DNA from 3 places in the Leucobacter triazinivorans genome. Region 1 is predicted to be linked to each of the others. Evidence: predicted binding sites of a transcription regulator. Region 1 holds the regulator's gene; each other region holds the start of a gene.

Region 1 (7,504 bases):
CGGCGCCCGCAATTCGCGTACCGTGCCCGGCCACTGCCCGAGGCCTTCGGTCTCGACGCCTCGCTCGACTCCGCGCTCGAACATCACCTGCTCGCCGACGCAGATGCCGAGCACGGGCCGCCCGCCCGCGAGCCGGCGGTCGATCAGCTCGTCGCCCCGCACGGCGCGTAACTGCTGCATCACGGCATCGAAGGCGCCCACGCCGGGTACCAGCAGCCCATCGGCCTCTGCGACCGCCCGCGGATCGCGCGTCAGCTCGACCTCGGCACCGGCCAGTGCGAGCGCTTTGACCGCCGAGTGCACGTTGCCCGAGCCGTAGTCGAGCACCGCCACGCGAGGGCGCGACGACACACCGAGCGCGCCCGCGTGGGTCACAGGGCGCCCTTGGTCGACGGGATGCCGCTGACGAGCGGGTCGTTCGCCTTGGCCTCGCGCAGCGCGCGGGCGAACGCCTTGAACTCCGCCTCGGCGATGTGGTGCGGATCCCGCCCCTCGAGGAGCCTCACGTGCACGGTGAGGCGCGCGTTGAGCACCAGCGCCTCGAAGAAGTGTCGCACCATCGATCCCGTGAAGTGACCGCCGATCAGGTGGTACTCGAAGCCCGCGGGCTCGCCGGAGTGCACGAGGTACGGACGGCCGGAGATATCGACGACGGCCTGTGCGAGGGCCTCGTCGAGCGGCACGAGGGCGTCGCCGTATCGCGAGATGCCTCGCTTGTCGCCGAGCGCCTCGAGAATCGCCTGGCCGAGCAGGATTCCCGTGTCCTCAACGGTGTGGTGCACGTCGATGTGCACATCGCCCGTCGCCCGAACCGTGAGGTCGGAGAGCGAGTGCCGGGCGAGTGCCGTGAGCATGTGGTCGAAGAACGGCACCCCGGTATCGATGTCGGATTCACCCGTGCCGTCGAGGTCGAGGCTCAGGGTGATCTGCGACTCGCTCGTGGAGCGTTCGAGCGATGCGGTGCGTGCGAGGGCGGTCATACGCTCGATTCTATCGCTCTTCGGGGTGCCGAACCGCGCTCAGACGGCGGGGGTGAGCTCGGCGATCGCAGCGATCACCGCGGTGGTCTCCTCCTCGGTGCCCGCGGTGATGCGGAGGTGCCCGGGGATCCCGAGGTTCCGGATGAGGATGCCGCGCGCCCGCAGCGATTCGAAGACACCGTCGGGATCCGAGAACCCGCCGACCAGCAGGAAGTTCGCCCCGGAAGGGTGCACGTCGTAGCCGAGGTCCGAGAGCGCCTGCGCGAGTCGATCGCGCTGATCGCGGATGTCGGCGACGGTGGCCAGCATCTCACCGGAGTGCCGCATCGCGGCGGTCGCCGCCGCCTGCGTGAGCGCCGAGAGGTGGTAGGGCAGGCGCACGAGGCGGAGCGCGTCGACGACCGCGGGATCCGCCGCGAGATAGCCGAGGCGCACCCCCGCGAAGGCGAATGCTTTGCTCATGGTGCGTGAGACGAGCAAGCGATGACGGCCCGGCAGCAGCGCCACGGCGCTCTCGCGCTCGGCGTCGAACTCCTGATAGGCCTCGTCGACGATGAGGATCCCGTCGAACGCCCCGTAGGCCGCTTCGATCACCTCACGATCGAGCGGCGTGCCCGTCGGATTGTTCGGCCCGCAGAGGATCGCGATGTCGGGCCGGTGCTCGCGCAGCGCCTCGACGACGAGCTGCGGCGTGAGCGCGTAGTCCTCGGGACGGGGCACGGGAATCCACTCCGTGTCGGTGCCGGATGCGAGCAGCGGGTACATGGAATAGGTCGGGGTGAAGCTCAGCAGCGACCGGCCCGGCCCGCCGAAGGCCTGCAGGATCTGCTGCAGCACCTCGTTCGAGCCGTTCGCGGCCCAGAGCTGATCGACCGAGAGACCGTGACCCAGGTACTCCGCAAGCGCGGAGCGCAGCTCCGTGAACTCGCGATCCAGGTATCGGTTGACCCCACGCACGGCCCGGGCGAGCGATTCCGCAATGTCGGCGACGACCGCTTCCGGGATGGGATGGGTGTTCTCGTTGACGTTCAGGCTCACCGGCACGGGATCCTGCGGTGCGCCGTAGGGCTGCTTGCCGACGAGGTTGGCGCGGAGGGGCAGATCGCTCAAACTGGTCACCGGATCAGTCTATTGGGATACTGGGCGTATGACCTCGCCGCCGCTGCGCCTCCGCCTGCTCAACGACTACGAACTCGTGGTGATGGGCCTGCGCACGCTGCTGGCGCCGTTCCGCTCGCGGGTCGAGGTCGTCGAGGCCGACGTGCGCGAAACCGCCGACCAGCAGGTCGACCTCACGCTCTTCGACACCTTCGGGCGCCCGGGCGCCGGCCGGGAGCAGGTCGGCGACGTCGTCGCCGACTCCCGTTCGGGCAGGGTCGCCGTGTACACCTGGAACATGCACGAGACGCTCGTCGCGCAGGCCCTGCGCAGCGGGTGCAGGGGCTACCTCGACAAGTCGCTGAGCGCCGCCGAGCTCGTTCGGGATCTCGAGCGGATCTGCGCGGGCGAGATCGTCACCTCCCCCGCGCGGGACGCACCCGCAGAGGAGACCGCGGTGTCGAAGGGCGCGTGGCCCGGCCAGCGCGAGGGCCTCAGCGCACGGGAGGCGGAGGTGATCGCGCTGATCACGCAGGGCCTCACCAATCCCGAGATCGCCGCGCAGAGCTTCATCACTCTCAACTCGCTCAAGTCGTACATCCGATCCGCCTACCGCAAGATGGGCGTCGAACGGCGCTCGCAGGCCGTGCGCTGGGGCATCGAGCACGGCATGCTCCCCGGTGCGGGCGACTAGCGGCGACCGCTAGACCGGGTACGGTTCGGCGCGCAGCAGGCGAGCGAGGTGCGCGGCGTTCGCAGCGGCCGTCGCGGTGGCGGCCGCAACGGGTTCCGGGATCGAGTCGAGATCGCGATAGTCCGTCTTCTGCATCGCCTCTCCGTTCCAGTACACAGAGGCCTGGGCGGGAACGGTGAACCCGACGTCGCCGAGCGCTTGCGCGAGGATCGCGGTGATGTGGTGCGCCCCGTCCTCGTTGCCCACGACGACCGGGATAGCGATCTTGTCGAACAGGGTCGGGCGGCCGGCGTCGTCCGTCGCTCCCAGCTCCGCGTCGAGCCGCTCGAGCACCCGCTGCGCCACGCTCGAGTGCTGGCCGAGCCAAGTCGGAGTGACGAGCACGATGATGTCCGCGTCGAGCACGGCGCGCCTGATCGCCGGCCAGGCGTCCCCCTCACCCATGTCTGCCTCGACGCCGGGGAGGATGCGATGGTCCACGGCGCGCAGACTGCGCGAGGACACGTCGTGCCCGGCGAGCGCCGCAAGCACTTGCCCGCCGAGGAGGTCGCCGCTCGAGGGCCGGGGCGCCGGCTTGAGGGTGCAGTTGATCATGAGCGCCGTCAACTCGGGGGCGACCGAGTCATCGGAATCGGAGTGCGCGTCGGTATTCGTCGAGGTGTCCATGCGCCCAGGCTAGGCAGCGTCGCACAGCGCGAGCAGGGGGTTTCGCTCGCGCCCGCACCGCGCTAGGGATCGAAGCGCAGCCGCGAGTCCGACGACCTCTGGCACACGACGCGAATCGCGCCGTCCTGCACGGATGAGCAGGAAGTATACGGGGGCGAGAGCCGGGAAAGTACACCCCGAGGGGTGAGCCTCCTCGCTGCTACGGTCAAGCCAGCAGGGCCGTCCCTGTGCGCTCACGCCCGCTCGGGCGAGCGTCCGGGTATCGACACGAAGGCTCACCTTGGGACTGCTCCTGTATGGAAGATCGCACCGCTACGAATTCGATGACCGAACCTTGGAACACCTGCGCTATGTGATCACGGCGAAGCTGCGCAGACGGGAGTCGTTCTTCCTGACCTGGCACCCGCGGGACACCAGCACCAATGCTCCACGTGCAGCTGGACCGGTGACGCTGTGGGTCTCGCCGTCGTCACCGATCGGTTTCGAATTCTCGAGCTCCGCCCCCGGGCCCCTGTCGCGCGAGTGGATCTCAGCCCTCATGAGCGGGTCCTACGGCACCCGCGGGCTCTTGGTCATCCCCGAACGCGCGGTGCAGAGCCGCCGAGCTGCCGGCGAGTGAAGGCCTGGGACACTCGCGGCCCGAGCGTGTCACCCGGTCGGCGCTCGCGGCCCCGGCCGGTCACAGGCCCAACTCGTCAGCGGACACCACCGTCGGGCTCTCGGCGTAGCGCATCGGCACCGCGAGCGCCTGTCCCGCGTCAACGCCCGATCCATCGAGCTGATTGAGCTGCACGATCTCTGCGACCAGATCGCGGGGATCGGCGGAGGGGTCGAGATCCGTGGCGATCGACCAGAGCGAGGACCCCGGCTGCACGACCGCATAGGGGAAGAGCTGCGCACTCTCGGAATCCGATGCGCTCGCCTGCGGGGCGCCGAGCGCAGCGAGGAATGCGAGCACACCCGCCACGAGCACCGTGGCCAGGCCACCGAACACCACGCGCCCGCGACGGGTGAGCCGGAGCTTGACTGTGCCGCCGTCGGCCTCGGAACTTGCAATCGACGCGATCTCGAGCGCGCCCTGGGCCGGAATCGTCTGCGCATTCATGATGGTGTCCTCTCTGATCGACCCTCGCCGGCCGCACCGTGCGAACATCTGTTTCGAATATATCTTCGAGCATCCGAAACCGCAAGCGATTCATCGAACATACGTTTCGATCTTTTCCGCGACACTCGAACACATGTTTGCCCGCCTCCGAAATCAACGACTAGGGTTTCGAGCAACGGGATCACCGAACCAGGAACCACTGACATTCACGGATCGCGTCACCAGAAGCGCCGCCCGGCCGAGAAAGGACAGCGATGAGCAACGCTGCCGCGCCCCACTCCACGAAGCCCCTGAGCGAGAAGCAGCAGGCGATCCTGGAGTACATCGCGCGCTCCGTCGAAAGCCGCGGGTACCCCCCGAGCATGCGCGAGATCGGCGACGCCGTCGGCCTCTCCTCACTGTCGAGCGTCACCCATCAACTCAGCCGACTGGAGCTCGGCGGCTACATCCGCCGCGACCCCAATCGGCCCCGCGCGCTCGAGATCCTGGTCGAGCTCGCCGAAACGAGCAGCGCCGTCGCCGAGTCCCCGACGCAGCAGCCCGAGGAGGCCGCGTACGTGCCGCTCGTCGGCCAGATCGCCGCAGGCGTGCCGATCACCGCCGAGCAGCAAGTCGAAGAGCTCGTTCCGCTTCCCCGCCAGCTCGTCGGCGATGGGCAGCTCTTCATGCTGCGCGTGGTCGGGGACTCGATGGTCGACGCCGCCATCTGCGACGGCGACTTCGTCGTGGTGCGCCAGCAGCGCGAGGCCGAGAACGGCGACATCGTCGCCGCGATGCTCGACGGAGAGGCCACGGTCAAGGTGTTCCGCCGCCGAGACGGGCACACCTGGCTGCTCCCCCGCAACAGCGCCTTCGAGCCGATCCTCGGCGACCACGCCGAGGTGCTGGGACGCGTCGTCGCGGTGTTCCGCTCCGTCTGAGCTCGCGCACGGACCGATTCGAGGGCCGCGGATCCACTCGGATCCGCGGCCCTTCTGCATTTCCGACTTGATTTGTTGAACTCGGTATAAATAGCCTGGAAAGCATGTCGCCCACGCTCACCGATGTCCTCGCGGTCGCCGCCGCACAGGCGGTCCGCGCCGCACAGGCTCAAGAAGCCGCAGAAGCCATCCATGCCGTCGACGCCGCCGCCGCCGACGCCACCACCACCCCTTCCCGTGCCCGCACCGTGCCGTTCGTCACCGCTGGGCTGGCACCCGATCTCGTCCCGTATCCACGGGGGCTGGAACTGCAGCGCGAGGCAGTGCAGCGCATCCGTGACGGCGTCGATCGCGGTACCGTGCTGTTGCTCGAGCATGCGCCGGTCTACACAGCCGGCAAGCGCGCGCTCGCGGAGGAGTACCCGCGCGACGGCACGCCGGTCGTGCCGGTCGACCGCGGCGGCAAGGTCACCTGGCACGGGCCGGGCCAGCTCGTGGTCTACCCGGTGATCCGCCTGCGAGAGCGCCTCAGGGTCGTCGACTTCGTGCGGCTGCTCGAGCGGGTGATCATCGGGACCGCGGCGGAGTTCGGCGTCGCCGGCTTCCGCATCCCCGGCCGCGCCGGGGTCTGGGCCGAGGCGGGCGGGCCCTCCCCTGCGAAATTCGCGCAGATCGGGATCCACACGAGCAGCGGTATCGTGACGCATGGTCTCGCCGTCAACTGCAGCAACGACCTCGCCCCGTTCGAGAGCTTCGTGCCCTGCGGCATCACCGACGCAGGCGTGACCACTCTCGGCGAGCTGGCGGGCCGCCCGATCACCCCGGCCGACATCGCCCCGTCGCTCTCGGCACTGCTCTCCACCGCGCTCGACGAGGCGGCCGAGTGAGCGCGCGGATCCTGCCCTCGACCGGCACCCGCCCCGAGCCCGAAGGGCGGAAGCTGCTGCGGATCGAGGCCCGCAACGCCGAGACCCCGATCGAGAAGAAGCCGGAGTGGATCAAGACCCGCGCCCGCTTGGGCCCCGAATATCAGGACGTCCACGCGCTGGTGCAGCAGGAGGGCCTGCACACCGTCTGCCAGGAGGCCGGCTGCCCCAACATCTTCGAGTGCTGGGAGGATCGCGAGGCCACCTTCCTCATCGGCGGCTCGATATGCACGAGGCGCTGCGACTTCTGCATGATCACCTCGGGGAAGCCACTGCCCCTCGATACGGATGAGCCGCGCCGCGTCGCCGAGTCGGTGCGCACCATGGGGCTGCGCTACGCGACGATCACCGGGGTCACCCGGGACGATCTCCCGGACACCGGCGCGTGGCTCTACGCCGAGACGATCCGACAGATCCATGAGCTCAACCCGGGATCGGGCGTCGAGGTGCTCGCCGACGATCTCGGCGGCCGCCCCGAGGATCTCGCCCAGGTCTTCGAGGCCGCGCCCGAGGTGTTCGCCCACAACCTCGAGACGGTCCCCCGCATCTTCAAGCGGATCCGCCCCGGATTCCGCTTCGAGCGCTCGCTCGGCGTGCTGGCGCAGGCTCGCGAAGCCGGCATGATCACCAAGTCGAACCTGATCCTCGGCATGGGCGAGACGCGCGAGGAGATCACGAGCACGATGCGCGAGCTGCGGCACGCGGGCTGCGACATCCTGACTCTGACGCAGTACCTGCGCCCCTCGAAGCTTCATCACCCCATCGATCGCTGGGTGCGCCCCGAGGAGTTCGTCGAGCTGAAGGCCGAGGCCGATGCGATGGGGTTCGCGGGGGTGCTGGCCGGGCCGCTCGTGCGCTCGTCGTACCGCGCCGGCCGGCTCTGGGCGCAGACCATGGCGCGCACGGGCCGCGCCATCCCGGAGGCACTGCAGCACCTGGCCGACCGGGCCGCCGAGTCGTTCCCGCAGGCGGTGTGAGCCCCGCACGCTCCACCTACGCGCGCGAAGTTCCCCGCCCACCCGCCCGCCCGCTCGCCCGCCCGCACGCCCGCGCGCCCGCACGCCCGCACGCCCGCACGCCCGCACGCCCGCACGCCCGCACGCCCGCACGCTCCA
Region 2 (7,504 bases), 400 kb from region 1:
GCGGCATCGGGAGAGAGCTGCCGCCGCACCTCTTCGAGCAGTGCCTCCGGGTCGTCCGCCCAGAACCGCAGCAGTTCGACCTCGTGAGAGCCGCCCCGTGGCGGCAGCCCCGGCAACCGCACGCAGAGGGGCCGCTCCAGCTCGATCTCGAGGCGTGGGCTCCTCGTGCGCCGATCGCGAATACTGGATACGAATGTCGGGGGCCCCGAGTAGTCTCGAAGCCATGGAACCCACCCGCAGCGTCCGCCCGTTCGAAGTGGTCAGCGAGTACGAGCCGAGCGGCGATCAACCGAAAGCGATCGACGAGCTCGCGCGCCGCATCAATGCGGGCGAGACCGATGTCGTGCTGCTCGGCGCGACCGGCACGGGCAAGTCCGCCACCACCGCGTGGCTCATCGAGGCGGTGCAGCGTCCGACGCTCGTCCTGGCCCACAACAAGACCCTCGCGGCACAGCTCGCCAGCGAGTTCCGGCAGCTGCTGCCCAACAACGCGGTCGAGTACTTCGTCAGCTACTACGACTACTACCAGCCCGAGGCGTACGTGCCGCAGACCGACACGTTCATCGAGAAGGACTCGTCGGTCAATGCCGAAGTCGAGCGGTTGCGCCACTCCACCACCAACGCGCTGCTCTCGCGCCGCGACACGGTCGTCGTCTCCACGGTCTCGTGCATCTACGGCCTGGGGAAGCCCGAGGAGTACTACGAGGCGATGGTGCCGCTCGCCGTCGGCGACGTGTTGGATCGCGACGTGCTGCTGCGCCGCTTCGTCGACATGCAGTACCAGCGCAACGACATCGAGTTCGTGCGCGGCAACTTCCGCGTGCGGGGCGACACCGTCGAGATCATTCCGATGTACGAGGAGCTCGCGATCCGGATCGAGTTCTTCGGCGACGAGATCGAGGCGCTCTATTATCTTCACCCCGTGACGGGCGACGTGATCAAGCAGGTGGAGACCGTCTCGGTGTTCCCCGGCTCCCACTACGTCGCCAGCCGCACGGTGATGAACCGGGCGATGGGCACCATCGCCGAGGAGCTCGACGGGCGCAGTCGCGAACTCAAGCAGCAGAACAAGCTGGTCGAGGAGCAGCGCCTGCGCATGCGCACGACGTTCGACCTCGAGATGATGGAGCAGATCGGATTCTGCTCGGGGATCGAGAACTACTCCCGACACATCGACGGGCGGCAGCCGGGGGAGGCGCCGCACTGCCTGCTCGACTACTTCCCGGACGACTTCCTCGTCGTGATCGACGAGTCGCACGTCACCGTTCCCCAGATCGGCGCGATGTACGAGGGCGACGCCTCGCGCAAGCGCACCCTGGTCGATCACGGCTTCCGGCTGCCGAGCGCGCTCGACAACCGGCCGCTCAAGTTCGGCGAGTTCAAGGAGCGGGTCGGTCAGACCGTGTACCTCTCCGCCACGCCGGGCTCGTACGAGATGGAACTGGCGGACGGCGTGGTCGAGCAGATCATCCGCCCCACCGGCCTCGTCGATCCCGAGATCGTCGTGAAGCCGTCGCAGGGTCAGATCGACGACTTGCTCGAGGAGGTGCGGGTGCGCGCCGAACGAGACGAGCGCGTGCTCGTCACCACACTCACCAAGAAGATGGCCGAGCAGCTCACCACATTCATGGAGGAGGCCGGGATCCGGGTGCGCTACCTGCACTCCGACGTCGATACGCTGCGCCGCGTCGAACTGCTCACCGAGCTGCGCGCCGGCGTGTACGACGTGCTCGTCGGCATCAACCTGCTGCGCGAGGGTCTCGACCTGCCCGAGGTCTCCCTCGTCTCGATCCTCGACGCCGACAAGGAGGGGTTCCTGCGCTCCTCGACCTCCCTCATCCAGACCATCGGCCGCGCCGCCCGAAACGTCTCCGGCCAGGTGCACATGTACGCCGACACCGTCACCCGATCCATGCGCGAGGCGATCGACGAGACGAACCGCCGGCGCGAGATCCAGGTCGCGTACAACACGGAGCACGGCATCGATCCGCAGCCGCTGCGCAAGAAGATCGGCGACATCACCGAGATGCTTGCGCGCGAGGCTGCGGACACCGAGGACGTGCTCTCGCGAACGGGCGCTCACGCCCAGCGCACGGGCGCGTCACCGCAGCGGGCGAAGGGCAAGGCGGCCGCGCGCGCCGGGGCGATCGCGGGCGAGGGCGCCGCCAAGCTCGAGGAGCTCATCGCCGACCTCACCGGGCAGATGCTCTCGGCCGCCGAGGAGCTCAAGTTCGAGCTCGCGGCCAGGCTGCGCGACGAGGTCGCCGAGCTCAAGCGCGAGCTGCGCAGCATGGACGCGGCGGGGCATCTCTGAGCCCCTGAGACCTCACGCCGTGGGGTGTGCTGCCTGCCGGGCCGCACCCTGAAACCACAGGTCTGCACCCAAGTCACAGGTGTGCACCCAAGTCACAGGTGTGCACCCAAGTCACAGGTGTGCACCCAAGTCACAGGTCTGCACCGAACACGCTGCCGCGAGGCTGCACACCCATGGGGATGCTGCACACCAGCCCGTCTGCGTGACGCGGCTCAGACGAGTGGCGCGTAGATGTCGATCGAGTTGCCGTCGGGGTCGAGCACGGTGGAGTAGCGCTGTCCCCAGGGGGCGTCCCAGGGCTCGGCGTGGCCGCGGTGGCCTGCGGCGATCACCCGAGCATAGGCCTCGTCGACCTCGGCGGGGGAGTCGGCCTGCACCGCGAGCGCGATCCGGTTCTCACCCGTCGGCAGCGTGAAGCCCGCGTCGAAGCTCTGAATCGTCGAAACGGGATCCCACGCCAGCCTCATGCCGCCGGGGAGCTCCACCTCGACGTGAGGCGCATCGTCCTGATCCGTGGGAGTGTTGATCCCGAGGAGTCGGTAGAACGCGAGCGAGGCCGAGAGGTCGGCCGTCACGATACCGATGAAGTCGAACTTGAGCGCCATGTGCCCAAACTACACGACCGGCTGGCGCAGGATCGTGCGCTGCTTCTCGGGCGCGACGCGGCGGAAGTCGCTGAGGTAGATCTCGTGGTGCTTGCCTGCCAGCGTCAGCCCCTGGCCCGGAATGAACTCACCGTGCATCCGATCGAGCACCGGTCCCTCGTCGTCGAAGGAGCCGACGTGCAGCGTCTGCACGCAGAGCCCCTCGGCGAGCTCCTCGAACCGCACCTCGTCGAGGCGGGGCGCACCGCCCTTCGCGCGCACCTGCGCGACTGCAGCGGCGCACGCCGCACCGTCGAGCCACTCGGGCACCATGAGCATGAGCGTCCACTCCCACGCGGACGTGTCGCGCGCCGAGGTGAACGCCGTCATGTCGTCGGCCCACCACAGCCCCTCGAGGGGCGGCACGACGTAGTCCCGACCGAGTGCGCGCTTGCTCGCGAACTTCATCGCGTAGGCCAGCGGGTAGAGCGACTCCACGGACTCTGCGAACTCCGGCGAGCTGTTCGGATCGCCGTGACCGTCGAGCATCAGGTACCGCATCGGGGGCACGTCGACGACGCGGAACTCGCCGCGTCGGGCCCGGTAGGCGTCGAGCTCCTTCTTGAGGTCGATCTTGGTTCCCGCCGTGCCGTCCATGCGGTCAGTGTATGCGGAAGCGCCGGACGTTCCCGCGCTTCGGGCCCGCGCCCGTGACGAGTCGTTAGAGAAGCAGGTACCCGTAGCGCTCGGCGATCGTATCGATCACCCCGGTGAGCTCCTCGCGGTCGAGCTCGAGCAGGGCGAGGGGGTGCCGGGGGAGCGCGTCGGCAGTCGGCGCCCAGAGCGCGGCGATCCGGGCCGCGGGCACGACCGACGATGATGCGAGCACGCCGTCGATCTCAGGGTAGGCCGCGCGGATCGCACGCGCCCACTCGCGCGACCGTTCGCGGTCGCCCGAGGCGATGGCCGCGTTGCCGCCCGCCACCGCGACCCAGTCGCTGTCGCTCAGATCGAGCAGGCGGAGCGGGCGTACGGTCTCGAACACGGCGAGGGTCGGCGATCCCGCCCGACGGCGGATGATGCGATGCTGCTGGAACACCTCGAGCAGACAGGCGGCGAGCGCGGTCGTGAGCACCGCATCGTCATTCTCGCCGGCCCCAGCTCCCTCGAGCACGGTGTACATGACCCCGCATCCGGGATGCTCGCCCGTCGGCTCGGGATGCGGGTCGAAGCGCGCGTCGAGCGGGCCGAACTCGCGGAATTCGAACCACTCGACGGCGTGCGCGCCACCCGCGCGGAAGATCCGGGCGTGCAGCGTGCCGGCCGCTGTCTCCCGCACCCACCGGGGATCCTCCGCGAGGTCGGGGAAGCGCGCCGGATCGGGCGGGGGCAGGGTCTCGCTCACGGCAGGCGGTTGAGCGCGTCGTCGACCGCCGCAGCCGCGGTCGCAGGATCCCCGCCCTGCGCGAGCCACTCGAGCGGCGCGAGCGATTCGCCGTCGACCCGCAGCCGCGGCGCGGGGGAGGTGAGCACGCGCTCCGTCAGCAGCAGCGGGGTGCCCGGAGGTATCGCCTGCGCCACCGCGGACCAGCCGCGGGGCTCGCGCCCGTCGGGGAACTGGAAGCGCGGAAGGCGCCAGCCCTCGCTGCGGCGCTGCGCGAGGAGCGTGCCCGCGGTGCAGCGCTGGCGCACGCGGGCGGCCGTCACCCCGAGCATGTCGGCGGCCTCGGAGACGGTGCAGGACTGCTGCTCCGCCTGCCGCTCCCAGAGGCGGCCCCGGGTCGTCGCGGGCAGCGCCGTCGGCGCCTGCAGCGCGGCCTCGCCCACACCCAGGCGATCGAGCACCGACACCTCGGTGCTCGTGAGGCCCCGGGTCCCGGCGTGTTGGTGGGCCACGATCCCGGCGAGCATCTCCTCTGCCACATCGAGGCCGTCGCCCTCGATCTGGGTGACGAGAGCGAGCAGACGATCCCGGGCCACCCGGTCTCGGGCGACCCGCGGGGCAGCGGCACCACTGCCGGGGAGCTGTGCGATCGACATCTCAACACCTTTCGAGTACTTGCGTCAATAGTACCCGAAAGCACGCCTCCCGGAAAGTGCGCCACCCGCGAAACTCGTCGTAGATATGTTCGAATAGCCCGTCGGGCGACGTAGAATGGGCGAGTGACTTCCACGCCCGCCCACCCCAGTCCCGCCCCCATCCGCTCGTCGGCCTCGCACGCGCACATCAGCGTCAGAGGCGCACGCGTCCACAACCTTCAGAACCTCGATCTCAGCATCCCCCGCGACTCCATGGTGGTCTTCACGGGACTCTCGGGCAGCGGCAAGTCGAGCCTCGCGTTCGACACGATCTTCGCCGAGGGGCAGCGGCGCTACGTCGAGAGCCTGAGCGCATACGCGAGGCAGTTCCTCGGCCAGGTCGATCGGCCCGACGTCGACTTCATCGAGGGGCTCAGCCCCGCGGTCTCGATCGACCAGAAGTCGACCAACCGCAATCCGCGAAGCACGGTGGGCACGATCACCGAGATCTACGACTACATGCGTCTGCTGTGGGCGCGCGTCGGCATCCCGCACTGCGCGGTGTGCGGCGAGCGCATCGAGTCGCAGACCGTGCAGCAGATCGCCGATCGCCTCATGGATCTCCCGGAGCGCACCCGCTACCAGGTGCTGGCCCCGGTCGTCAGCAAGAAGAAGGGCGAGTTCGTCGACCTCTTCCAGGATCTCGCGGCGAGCGGGTACTCCCGTGCGCTCGTAGACGGCGAGATGGTGCAGTTGTCGGACCCGCCGAAGCTGAAGAAGCAGATCAAGCACGACATCTCGGTGGTTGTGGATCGCCTCGTCGCCGGTCCCGATGTGCTCGGCCGCCTGACCGACTCGCTGGAGACCGCGCTGCGGCTCGCGGGCGGCATCGTGGGCATCGACTTCGTCGATCTCGACCCGAAGGCCGAGGAGCGCACGCGGGTGTTCTCCGAGAACCTCAGCTGCCCCAATCAGCACCCCGTCCAGCTGACGGAGATCGAGCCGCGCACCTTCTCGTTCAACGCGCCCTTCGGCGCGTGCCCCACCTGCTCCGGTCTGGGAACGAGCATGTCGGTGGACGAGGATCTCGTGCTCGGCGATCCCGAACTCTCCATCACGGAGGGCGTGATCGTGCCCTGGACCAGCCAGGGCAAGAGCCTCTACCAGTACTACGAGAAGCTGCTCACGGGCCTCGCGAACGACCTCGACTTCTCGCTCGACACGCCGTGGGAGAGGCTGAGCGCCGACGTGCAGCAGGCGGTGCTGTACGGCAACGACTTCAAGGTCAACGTGCGGTGGAAGAACCGCTTCGGCCGCGAGGTCAAGTACTCGAGCGGCTTCGAGGGCGTGATCCCGTTCATCGAGCGCCAGTACGCCGAGGCCGAGAGCGACGCGAAGCGCGATCGCTGGCAGGAGTTCCTGCGCGAGGTGCCCTGCCACACCTGCCACGGGCAGCGCCTCAAGCCCGAGGTGCTCGCGGTCACCGTCAACGGCGAATCGATCGCGGGCGTCACGGCGTTCAGCCTCACCGACGCCAAGCGCTTCTTCGACGAGGTCCGGCTCACGGAGCGCGAGGCGAGAATCGCCGCCCAGGTGCTGCGCGAGATCCGCCTGCGCTTCGACTTCCTCATCGAGGTCGGCCTCGGGTACCTCACCCTCGCCCGCGCGGCGGGCACGCTCAGCGGCGGCGAGGCGCAGCGGATCCGGCTCGCCACCCAGATCGGCTCCGGGCTGACCGGCGTGCTCTACGTGCTCGACGAGCCGAGCATCGGCCTGCACCAGCGGGACAACCGCCGACTGATCGAGACCCTGCTGAAGCTACGGGATCTCGGGAATACGCTGATCGTGGTGGAACACGACGAGGAGACGATCGAGGCCGCGGACTGGATCGTCGACATCGGCCCCGGCGCCGGCGTCGAGGGAGGCACCGTCGTGCACTCGGGGGAGTACGGCGAGCTGCTCGAGAACTCCCGCTCGATCACCGGCGACTACCTCGCCGGGCGGCGCAGCATCGAGACGCCGAAGAAGCGCCGCAAGCGCGACCGTAAGCGGGAACTCAAGGTCGTGGGCGCGCGCTCCAACAACCTCAAGGGCGTCGACGCGGTCTTCCCGCTCGGGGTGATGACCGCTGTCACCGGCGTCTCCGGGTCGGGCAAGTCGACGCTCGTCAACGACATCCTCTACCGCGTGCTCGCCAACCAGCTCAACGGCGCCCGTCTCGTGCCCGGCAAGCACACCCGTGTCACCGGCCTCGAGCACCTCGACAAGGTCGTGCACGTCGATCAGGCCCCGATCGGGCGCACTCCGAGGTCGAATCCGGCCACGTACACGGGTGTCTTCGACAAGATCCGCACGCTCTTCGCAGACACCCCGGAGGCCAAGACCCGCGGGTATCTGCCCGGTCGCTTCAGCTTCAACGTCAAGGGCGGCCGCTGCGAGGCATGCTCTGGCGACGGCACTCTGAAGATCGAGATGAACTTCCTGCCCGACGTCTACGTGGCCTGCGAGGCGTGCGGCGGCAAGCGCTACAACCGCGAGACTCTCCAGGTGCGGTACAAGGGGAAGAACATCTCTGAGGTGCTCGAGA
Region 3 (7,504 bases), 1.2 Mb from region 1:
TTTCGTTTACGCTGGGTGCATGGCTGATTCTTCGTTTGACGTGGTGAGCAAGATCGACTCGATGGAGGTCGAGAACGCGGTCAACCAGGCTCGCAAGGAGGTGGAGCAGCGCTACGACTTCAAAGGCGTGGGCGCCGACGTGTCGCTGAGCGGCGAGTCGATCCAGGTCAAGGCGAACACCGAGGAGCGGGCGAACGCCGTGCTCGACGTGCTGCAGTCGAAGTTCATCAAGCGCGGGCTCTCGCTCAAGGCGCTCGACACCGGCGAGCCCTACGCGAGCGGCAAGGAGTACCGCATCGACGCCAAGCTCAAGGAGGGCATCGACCAGGCCACCGCCAAGCAGCTGAACAAGCTGATTCGCGACGAGGCCCCCAAGGGCGTCAAGTCGCAGATCCAGGGCGACGAGTTGCGGGTCAGCTCGAAGAGCCGCGACGACCTGCAGGACACGATCGCGCTGCTCAAGGGCGCCGACGTCGACGTGGCGCTGCAGTTCGTCAACTTCCGCTGATCTCGAGCGGGCGCGCGTCGCGCTCCGCGGGGCTCGTGAGCCCGCGGGCCCACGCGTTCGCGAGGTCGCGCGCCTGCTGCGCGACGGGAGCGCCCGGGGGTGAGGCGCGCGGGTCGGGGCGCGACGACCGGCAATAGACTGTCCGCATGATCGGAGAGAACCTGCTCGGCCCCGAGCCCACCCTGCTGGCCGACGACCCCGCGGCGGCCGCGCTGCAGCCGGGCGCGGATCCGGAAGCCGTCGTCCGGGCCCACCCCGAGTCGCCGCTCGCCTGGGCGGTGCTCGCCGATACCGCGCACGCCGAAGGGCGCGAGATCGAGGCCTACGCGTTCGCGCGAGTCGGCTACCATCGCGGGCTCGACGCGCTGCGCAAGGCCGGGTGGCGCGGTGCCGGCCCGGTGTCCTGGGCGCACGTGCCGAACCGCGGGGTGCTCCGCGCGCTCTACGCCCTGCGCCGGGCGGCGGCGAGCATCGGCGAGCAGGGCGAAGTGGACCGGCTCACCGAGTTCCTCGACGGCGCCGATCCCGCCGCGATCGCCGCGATGGAGGTGCGCCCCGAGGGTCGCCCCGAGCACGCACCGGGCGACTGAGAGGATCCTCGAGGCCCGCGCGTCGCGGGATCCTCGGCGGGCGCGCCCGCGCGAGCGCCGGTCCGGCTCGCGGTCCCGTCGGCGGCCCTCGCTAGACTGGCTCGGTATCTGCCTATGCCGAAGGAAGGGGCTGAGATGCCCGCAGTGCTCATCACCGGTGCCCAGTGGGGCGACGAGGGGAAGGGGCGAGCGACCGATCTGCTCGGCAGCCGTGTCGACTACGTCGTCAAGTTCAACGGCGGCAACAACGCCGGTCACACCGTCGTCGTGGGTGACGAGAAGTACGCGCTCCATCTGCTGCCCTCCGGCATCCTCACCCCGGGCGTCGTGCCCGTCATCGGCAATGGCGTGGTGGTCGACCTCGGCGTGCTCAAGCAGGAGCTCGACGCGCTGAGCAGCCGCGGGGTCGACGTGTCGAAGCTGAAGGTCAGCGCCAACGCGCACGTCATCACCGCCTATCACCGCACGCTCGACAAGGTGACCGAGCGCTTCCTGGGCAAGCGCCAGATCGGCACCACGGGGCGCGGCATCGGCCCCGCGTACGCCGACAAGATCAACCGCGTCGGCATTCGCATCCAGGATCTCTTCGACGAGAGCATCCTGCAGCAGAAGGTCGAGGCGGCGCTCGAGTTCAAGAACCAGGTGCTCGTGAAGATCTACAACCGTCGCGCGATCTCGCCGGAGGAGGTCACCGAGGATCTGCTGAGCTTCCGCGAGATGCTCGAGCCGATGGTGTGCGACACCGGGCTGCTGCTGCACGAGGCGATGCAGCAGGATCAGACGATCCTGTTCGAGGCGGGGCAGGCCACGATGCTCGACATCGATCACGGCACCTACCCGTTCGTCACCTCGTCGAACGCGACGGCCGGCGGCGCCAGCACCGGATCGGGGCTCCCCCCGCATCAGCTCGACCGCGTGATCTCGGTCATCAAGGCCTACACCACGCGTGTCGGCGCCGGCCCGTTCCCCACCGAGCTCTTCGACGAGAGCGGCGAGCACCTGGCGCGGGTGGGGCACGAGTACGGCACCACGACCGGCCGCCCCCGCCGCTGCGGCTGGTACGACGCCCCGATCGCGCGCTACGCGGCCCGCATCAACGGCGTCACCGATTTCGTGCTCACGAAGCTCGACGTGCTGTCGGGGCTCGACTCGATCCCCGTGTGCGTCGCCTACGACGTGAACGGTGTGCGGCACGACGAGATGCCGGTCAATCAGAGCGATTTCCACCACGCCAGGCCGATCTACCAGGAGTTCCCCGGCTGGACCGAGGACATCTCCGGCGCGCGGAGGTTCGAGGATCTGCCGAAGAACGCGCAGGACTACATCCTCGCGCTGGAGGCGATGAGCGGATCCCGCATCTCGGCCATCGGCGTCGGCCCCGAGCGCGAGCAGGTCGTGGTGCGCCACGACCTCCTCGGCTGAGCCGCTGCTGCACCCAAGGCCCATGTCATCCTGCGCGAGGGTCGAGTCGCAGGATCCACCCCGGAGATCGAGATGCTGCGACTCCTCCGTCGCGCAGAATGATGAATAGGAGGCGAAGGTGAGCGACCCGACGCCGCAGGAGCGGCTGGAGCAGCTGCGCTCCAGCATCGACAACATCGACGCAGCCCTCATCCACATGCTCGCAGAGCGCTTCCGGTGCACGCAGGAGGTGGGCCTCTTGAAGGCCGGTCACGACATGCCGCCGTCGGACCCGGCGCGGGAGGCGCGGCAGACCGCCCGACTGCGCGCACTCGCAGAGGATGCGCACCTCGATCCCGAGTTCGCGGAGAAGTGGTTCAACTTCGTGGTGGCCGAGGTGATCCAGCACCACACGCGCATCGCCGATCGGGCGGGCGAGTAGCGGGGTTGGGTCGCGGGGCTTCGACTCCGCGCTGCGCGCTCCGCTCACTCGGCGGTGGGCCCGCGTACCGCTGGGCCCGCGCTGCGCGCTCCGCTCACTCGGCGGTGGGCCCGCGTACCGCTGGGCCTGCGCTGCGCGCTCCGCACCGCGCGCTCCGCGCTGCGCGCTTGCGCATCTTTCGAACATATGTTCGAATACCTGCATGAGGTGGAGCGGTCAGAGCGTGGGTGCGTCGTCGGCGGCGCTGCCCGGCCTCGAGCTGAGCGAGGTGGCGGCGGTGCCCGGCCACCTGCGCACGGTGCGCGCCCCGGAGTTCGCCGGTCTCGTCTTCCACGAGGTGCTCGCGAAGAGCGCGCTCAACCGAGTGCCGGGCGAATCGTCCATGCCGTTCTCGTGGACGATCAATCCCTACCGCGGATGCTCGCACGCCTGCGTCTACTGCTTCGCGCGCGGTTCGCACCGCTACCTCGAGCTCGACACCGGTCGCGACTTCGACTCGCAGGTCGTCGTCAAGGTCAATGTGGCGGAGGTGCTGGGGCGCGAGCTCGCCAGGCCCTCCTGGGGCGGTGAGCGGGTGGCGCTGGGCACGAACACCGATCCCTACCAGCGGGCGGAGGGGCGATACCGGCTCATGCCGGGTGTCATCGCGGCGCTCGCGCGTGCGCGCACCCCGCTGTCCATTCTCACGAAGGGCACGCTGCTGCGCCGCGATCTCCCCGCCCTCGTCGACGCGGCCGAGCGCGTGCCCGTCGACCTGGCCATGTCGATCGCGGTCGCGGATCCGCAGCTGCAGCAATCGATCGAGCCGGGCACGCCGAGCACCCGGGCCCGGTTGGCAACCGTCGCGGCGGCGCGCGATGCGGGATTCGCGCCCGACGTCTTCCTCATGCCGGTGCTTCCCGGCCTCACCGACTCGGCGGCGCACCTGGCGCCCCTGCTGCGCGACATCCGCGACGCGGGCGCGCGCTCCGTCATGTACGGTCCGCTGCACCTGCGCACGCACGTGAAGCCGTGGTTCTTCGCCTGGCTCGAGCGGGAGCATCCCGAGCTGCTGCCGATGTACCGCACCCTCTATCCCGGCACCGCCAGCCGGGCGCCGCAGGCGTACCGGGCGGAGCTCGCTGCGCGGATCCGACCGCTCATCAGGCGCTACGGCCTCGAGTGGACGGGTCGGGATCGCGCCGAGCGTGTGGCCGCGGGTGCGGGCGAGTCGCAGTCGTCGATCGCGGCCGTGCCCGGCGACCCGGCGCCCACGCTCTTCTGAGCCGCGGTCGGGCGCGCTGCGCGAGCGACCGAGATCGCCGCGAGCACCCGCGCGCGCAGGGCGTTGCCCCGCTCGGCGAAGTCCCGCTGCCGGCGCACGTACTCGCGCTTGCCCGCGGCGGTCTCGATCGGGATCGGGATCAGCGGCTCGCCACTGGCCCCCGTGTAGCCCGACACGTCGTAGGGGGAGGCTTGCATGTCGACCTCGCGGATGTCCCGGGCCAGTTCGAAGCAGTCGAGCAGCAGCTCGCCCGGCACGATGGGGCCGAGCTTTGCGGCCCACTTGTAGACGTCCATGCCGGCGTGCAGGCATCCGGGCTGCTCCATGGCGGGCTGCGTCTCGCGGGTCGGCTGCAGCGCATTGAGCGGGCGGGCCTCGTCCGTGAAGAAGCGGAACGCGTCGAAGTGCGTGCAGCCGATCGGATGCGTCTCGACCACGCGGTCGGTCGCCGCGTGCCCGATGCGCAGCGGGAGCGTCGTGTGGCGCAGCTGATCCGGGGTCATCCGGTACACCATCGCCCACTCGTGCAGGCCGAAGCAGCCGTATCTGGGGGTGCGGTCGAGCGTGGCCGCGAGCAGTCGCTCCACGTAGTCGACGGTGCCGCCGCGGGCCGCGAAGAACGCGGCGAGATCGACGAGGGCGTCGCCCGTGCTCGTCGCGGCCGTGTAGTAGCGCCAGGACGCCCGTGACGTCGCACCCCGGCGCAGGATCACGCCCGCTCCGGGGTGCCACCGTCGCAACTCGTTCGGCTTGACCGAGTAGTAGGTCCAGAGGAAGTCCTCGACGGGGTGCGCGCGTCCCGCGCGACGCCGCGCGCGATGCGCGGCGGTGAGCCCGTCGGCCCGGCGCTCGTGGGCGGCCTCGCGCGCGCGCCACTCGGCTGCGGTGAGCGCCTCGGCCGGCGGGTCGGCGGCGGGCGCCCCCGGGGCGGGGATGCGGGGGTGGGCGATGCGCACGTGGAGAGTGTAGCGGGCGCGCGGGACCGCCGTCGCAGGGGCACGGGGCGTCGGGATCCGGCCCTGCGCACGCCGCGCGGAACGCGGGGGTGAAGAACCGGGTGAAGGTCGAAGCCCGGTGCGTCCGGTTCGGGGGAAGCTCCGGGTGAAGATCCCTCGAATGCCGCGCGACAGCGCCCGCTGAATTGATTGGGTGTTCGTTGGGAATCGTTTCCGATTTCCGTAGGTCAGCATGCCCGATCCGCGTTCGTATAGGGGATTTTCGAACGCGCGTCGCAGTCGGGCAACATCACGCGTCCGCGCGTTGGGGTAGAGGGATATCAGTCAGGTCATGACCAAGCATGCACGAGCCGTGAAGCGAAATCGGTTGCGCTCATTTATCGCATCCGCAGCTGCGGGAGCGCTGATCGCGGGTTCGCTCGTCGCGGTCGGCGTCGGCGCCCAGGTGGCGCTGGCCAGTGGCCCGGCGCCGTCGGTGTCGGTGACGCAGCAGGACCCGCCGTTCATCGCGGGCGAGGACCTCACCGTCGAGGTCGAGGTGCGCAGCGCCGGAGCCGCGGCCGGCGATGAGTTCAACCTCGGCTTGGCCGTGCTGATCCCCGCGGACGCCGCGCTCGTGGGCACCAGCGCGGCCCTGGGCGCGCCCCGGGTCTACGGTGCGGGCCAATCGGTGCCGAGGCAGGGCTCCGCGGACTGCGCGTCGGTCGGCCTCGCCGGATCGGGCGACGCCTGCGCCGTGCCCACCGGTGCGCAGTACCTCGTCTTCCAGAACATCTCCGACCTGCCCGAGGGCGCGGCCAACAGCGGCACCCTCACCCTTCGCCCCGACGCCGCCGTGTTCCCCGTCGGCAGCACCTTCGATGTGCGGGCGACCGCGTTCACGAGCGACAATGAGCGCTACCTCCCGCGGTTCCCGGGCAGCAGCAACCGGGCCGACGCGGGGCACACCTCGGCGCCCGGCGGCGACGAGCTGGGCGTCGCCGTGCAGGCGCTGCGGCTCGAGAAGCAGGAGCCGAGCCCCGAGGGCGAGCTGCTGCGCGGCGTGCACCTCAACACCACGACCTACACGCTGCGGGTCTGGCACACGGGGGAGGGCGACATCGCCGACACCGAGGTCGTCGACTTCCTCCCCGCGGGCCTGGAGTACCTCGGCATGGGCGGCGTCGACCACACCGCCGGGGCCGCCAACGGCACGCGACCCGACTCGGCGGAGTATCCGGGCGCACCGTCGCTCGCGGGCACGCCCGAGCCGGCGGGCGCGGGCGTCAACGCCGGCACCGTCGAGCGCTCGGTCGAGACCGTGATCCCCACGGGCGACGAGGTCGCCCGCTACGGTCTCGAGGCGGGCAAGGTCTACACCAGGGTCGTCTGGGATCTCGGCGCCCTGCTCGCGGGCGGCGACGGCCGCGACATCCAGGACCCGCTGGCGCAGGACTACGCGAACGCCGCCGGAGTGCCGGGGTACCTCGAGATCCGCTACCGTGCAGGCGTGCCGCTCTTCGAGAACACGCTCGATTTCGGCTACACCGCCGATACGACCGGCCAGCAGACGGCCAACCTCGACAACAACCGCGGCGCCTCGACGCGTCACGGCGAGGAGCTGCCCGGCGAGAACGGCGCGCCGCTCTCGCTGCGCAACGTCGCAGGAGTATCGGGCACCTATGCCGGACCGATCGCGCCCGGCCACGATCCCGTCTCCACCGACACCGCCGAGCACACCGTCGACGCCGTCGACGTGCGCGTGCTGAAGTCGGTCGACGACAGCACTTTCGAGCAGGGTCAGCTCGCCACCTACACCCTCGACATCGCCACGAGCGAGTACACGGCCGCGTCGCTCGGCGACGGCGGCAGTGAGGACGTGCGACCGAACCGGCTCACGGACGACCTCGGCGACGGGATCTGCCCCGCGATTCCGGCCGACGGCGTGACCCCCGGCATCGGCGACCCCCGACTGCTGATCGGCGACCCGCGCCCGGGTGGCGCGGTCGTCGAGGACGACATGACGCCCGCCGAGTGGACGGCCGCGCTCGGCGAGCTCGGCACCGACTGCGCGTACCCGTCCGGGCTCGGCGGTGCGGAGCTCTCCGGTGCGACGCTCTCCGGGATCGCGTTCGATCCCGCCAGCGGTCACTTCTACCTCGACCTGAGCATCGCCCCGATCGCGGCGGGCACGGGATCGGGGCACGACGGCGGGTCTGCGGGCCACCAGGTCGTCTACACGGCCGCGCAGAACGCGCTCTACGCCGAGGACGCGCACGCGCCCGGCGTCACCACCTCGGGCGACCGCGTCACTAACACCGTCGAGCTGGCGGTGACCACCGATTCCATCGACGCCCTCGACGG

The links. Region 1 encodes LexA, which represses DNA repair genes until DNA is damaged. Its sites were predicted from a motif close to TCGAACANNTGTTCGA; they were not measured.
Region 2: uvrA (excinuclease ABC subunit UvrA) is a predicted target of LexA. The motif match lies at 5,016-5,031, and genes of this name have one in related genera.
Region 3: EVS81_RS07975 (Rv2578c family radical SAM protein) is a predicted target of LexA. The motif match lies at 3,120-3,135, and genes of this name have one in related genera.

Annotation. Positions count from the first base shown of each region.
Region 1 covers NZ_CP035806.1:571,314-578,817, forward strand. The annotation lists gene hisH (imidazole glycerol phosphate synthase subunit HisH) at 1-375, opposite strand, end outside; gene hisB (imidazoleglycerol-phosphate dehydratase HisB) at 372-980, opposite strand; gene EVS81_RS02610 (histidinol-phosphate transaminase) at 1,020-2,099, opposite strand; gene EVS81_RS02615 (response regulator transcription factor) at 2,128-2,772, shown strand; gene EVS81_RS02620 (flavodoxin family protein) at 2,782-3,366, opposite strand; gene EVS81_RS02625 (DUF7882 family protein) at 3,719-4,057, shown strand; gene EVS81_RS02630 (LysM peptidoglycan-binding domain-containing protein) at 4,118-4,543, opposite strand; gene lexA (transcriptional repressor LexA) at 4,798-5,463, shown strand; gene lipB (lipoyl(octanoyl) transferase LipB) at 5,568-6,350, shown strand; gene lipA (lipoyl synthase) at 6,347-7,366, shown strand.
Region 2 covers NZ_CP035806.1:174,374-181,877, forward strand. The annotation lists gene uvrB (excinuclease ABC subunit UvrB) at 224-2,314, shown strand; gene EVS81_RS00825 (VOC family protein) at 2,527-2,919, opposite strand; gene EVS81_RS00830 (GyrI-like domain-containing protein) at 2,929-3,555, opposite strand; gene EVS81_RS00835 (RES family NAD+ phosphorylase) at 3,620-4,303, opposite strand; gene EVS81_RS00840 (helix-turn-helix domain-containing protein) at 4,300-4,938, opposite strand; gene uvrA (excinuclease ABC subunit UvrA) at 5,098-7,504, shown strand, end outside.
Region 3 covers NZ_CP035806.1:1,754,099-1,761,602, reverse strand. The annotation lists gene EVS81_RS07995 (YajQ family cyclic di-GMP-binding protein) at 20-508, shown strand; gene EVS81_RS07990 (DUF3151 domain-containing protein) at 655-1,098, shown strand; gene EVS81_RS07985 (adenylosuccinate synthase) at 1,234-2,520, shown strand; gene EVS81_RS07980 (chorismate mutase) at 2,639-2,941, shown strand; gene EVS81_RS07975 (Rv2578c family radical SAM protein) at 3,144-4,205, shown strand; gene EVS81_RS07970 (3-methyladenine DNA glycosylase) at 4,091-5,155, opposite strand; gene EVS81_RS07965 (isopeptide-forming domain-containing fimbrial protein) at 5,493-7,504, shown strand, end outside.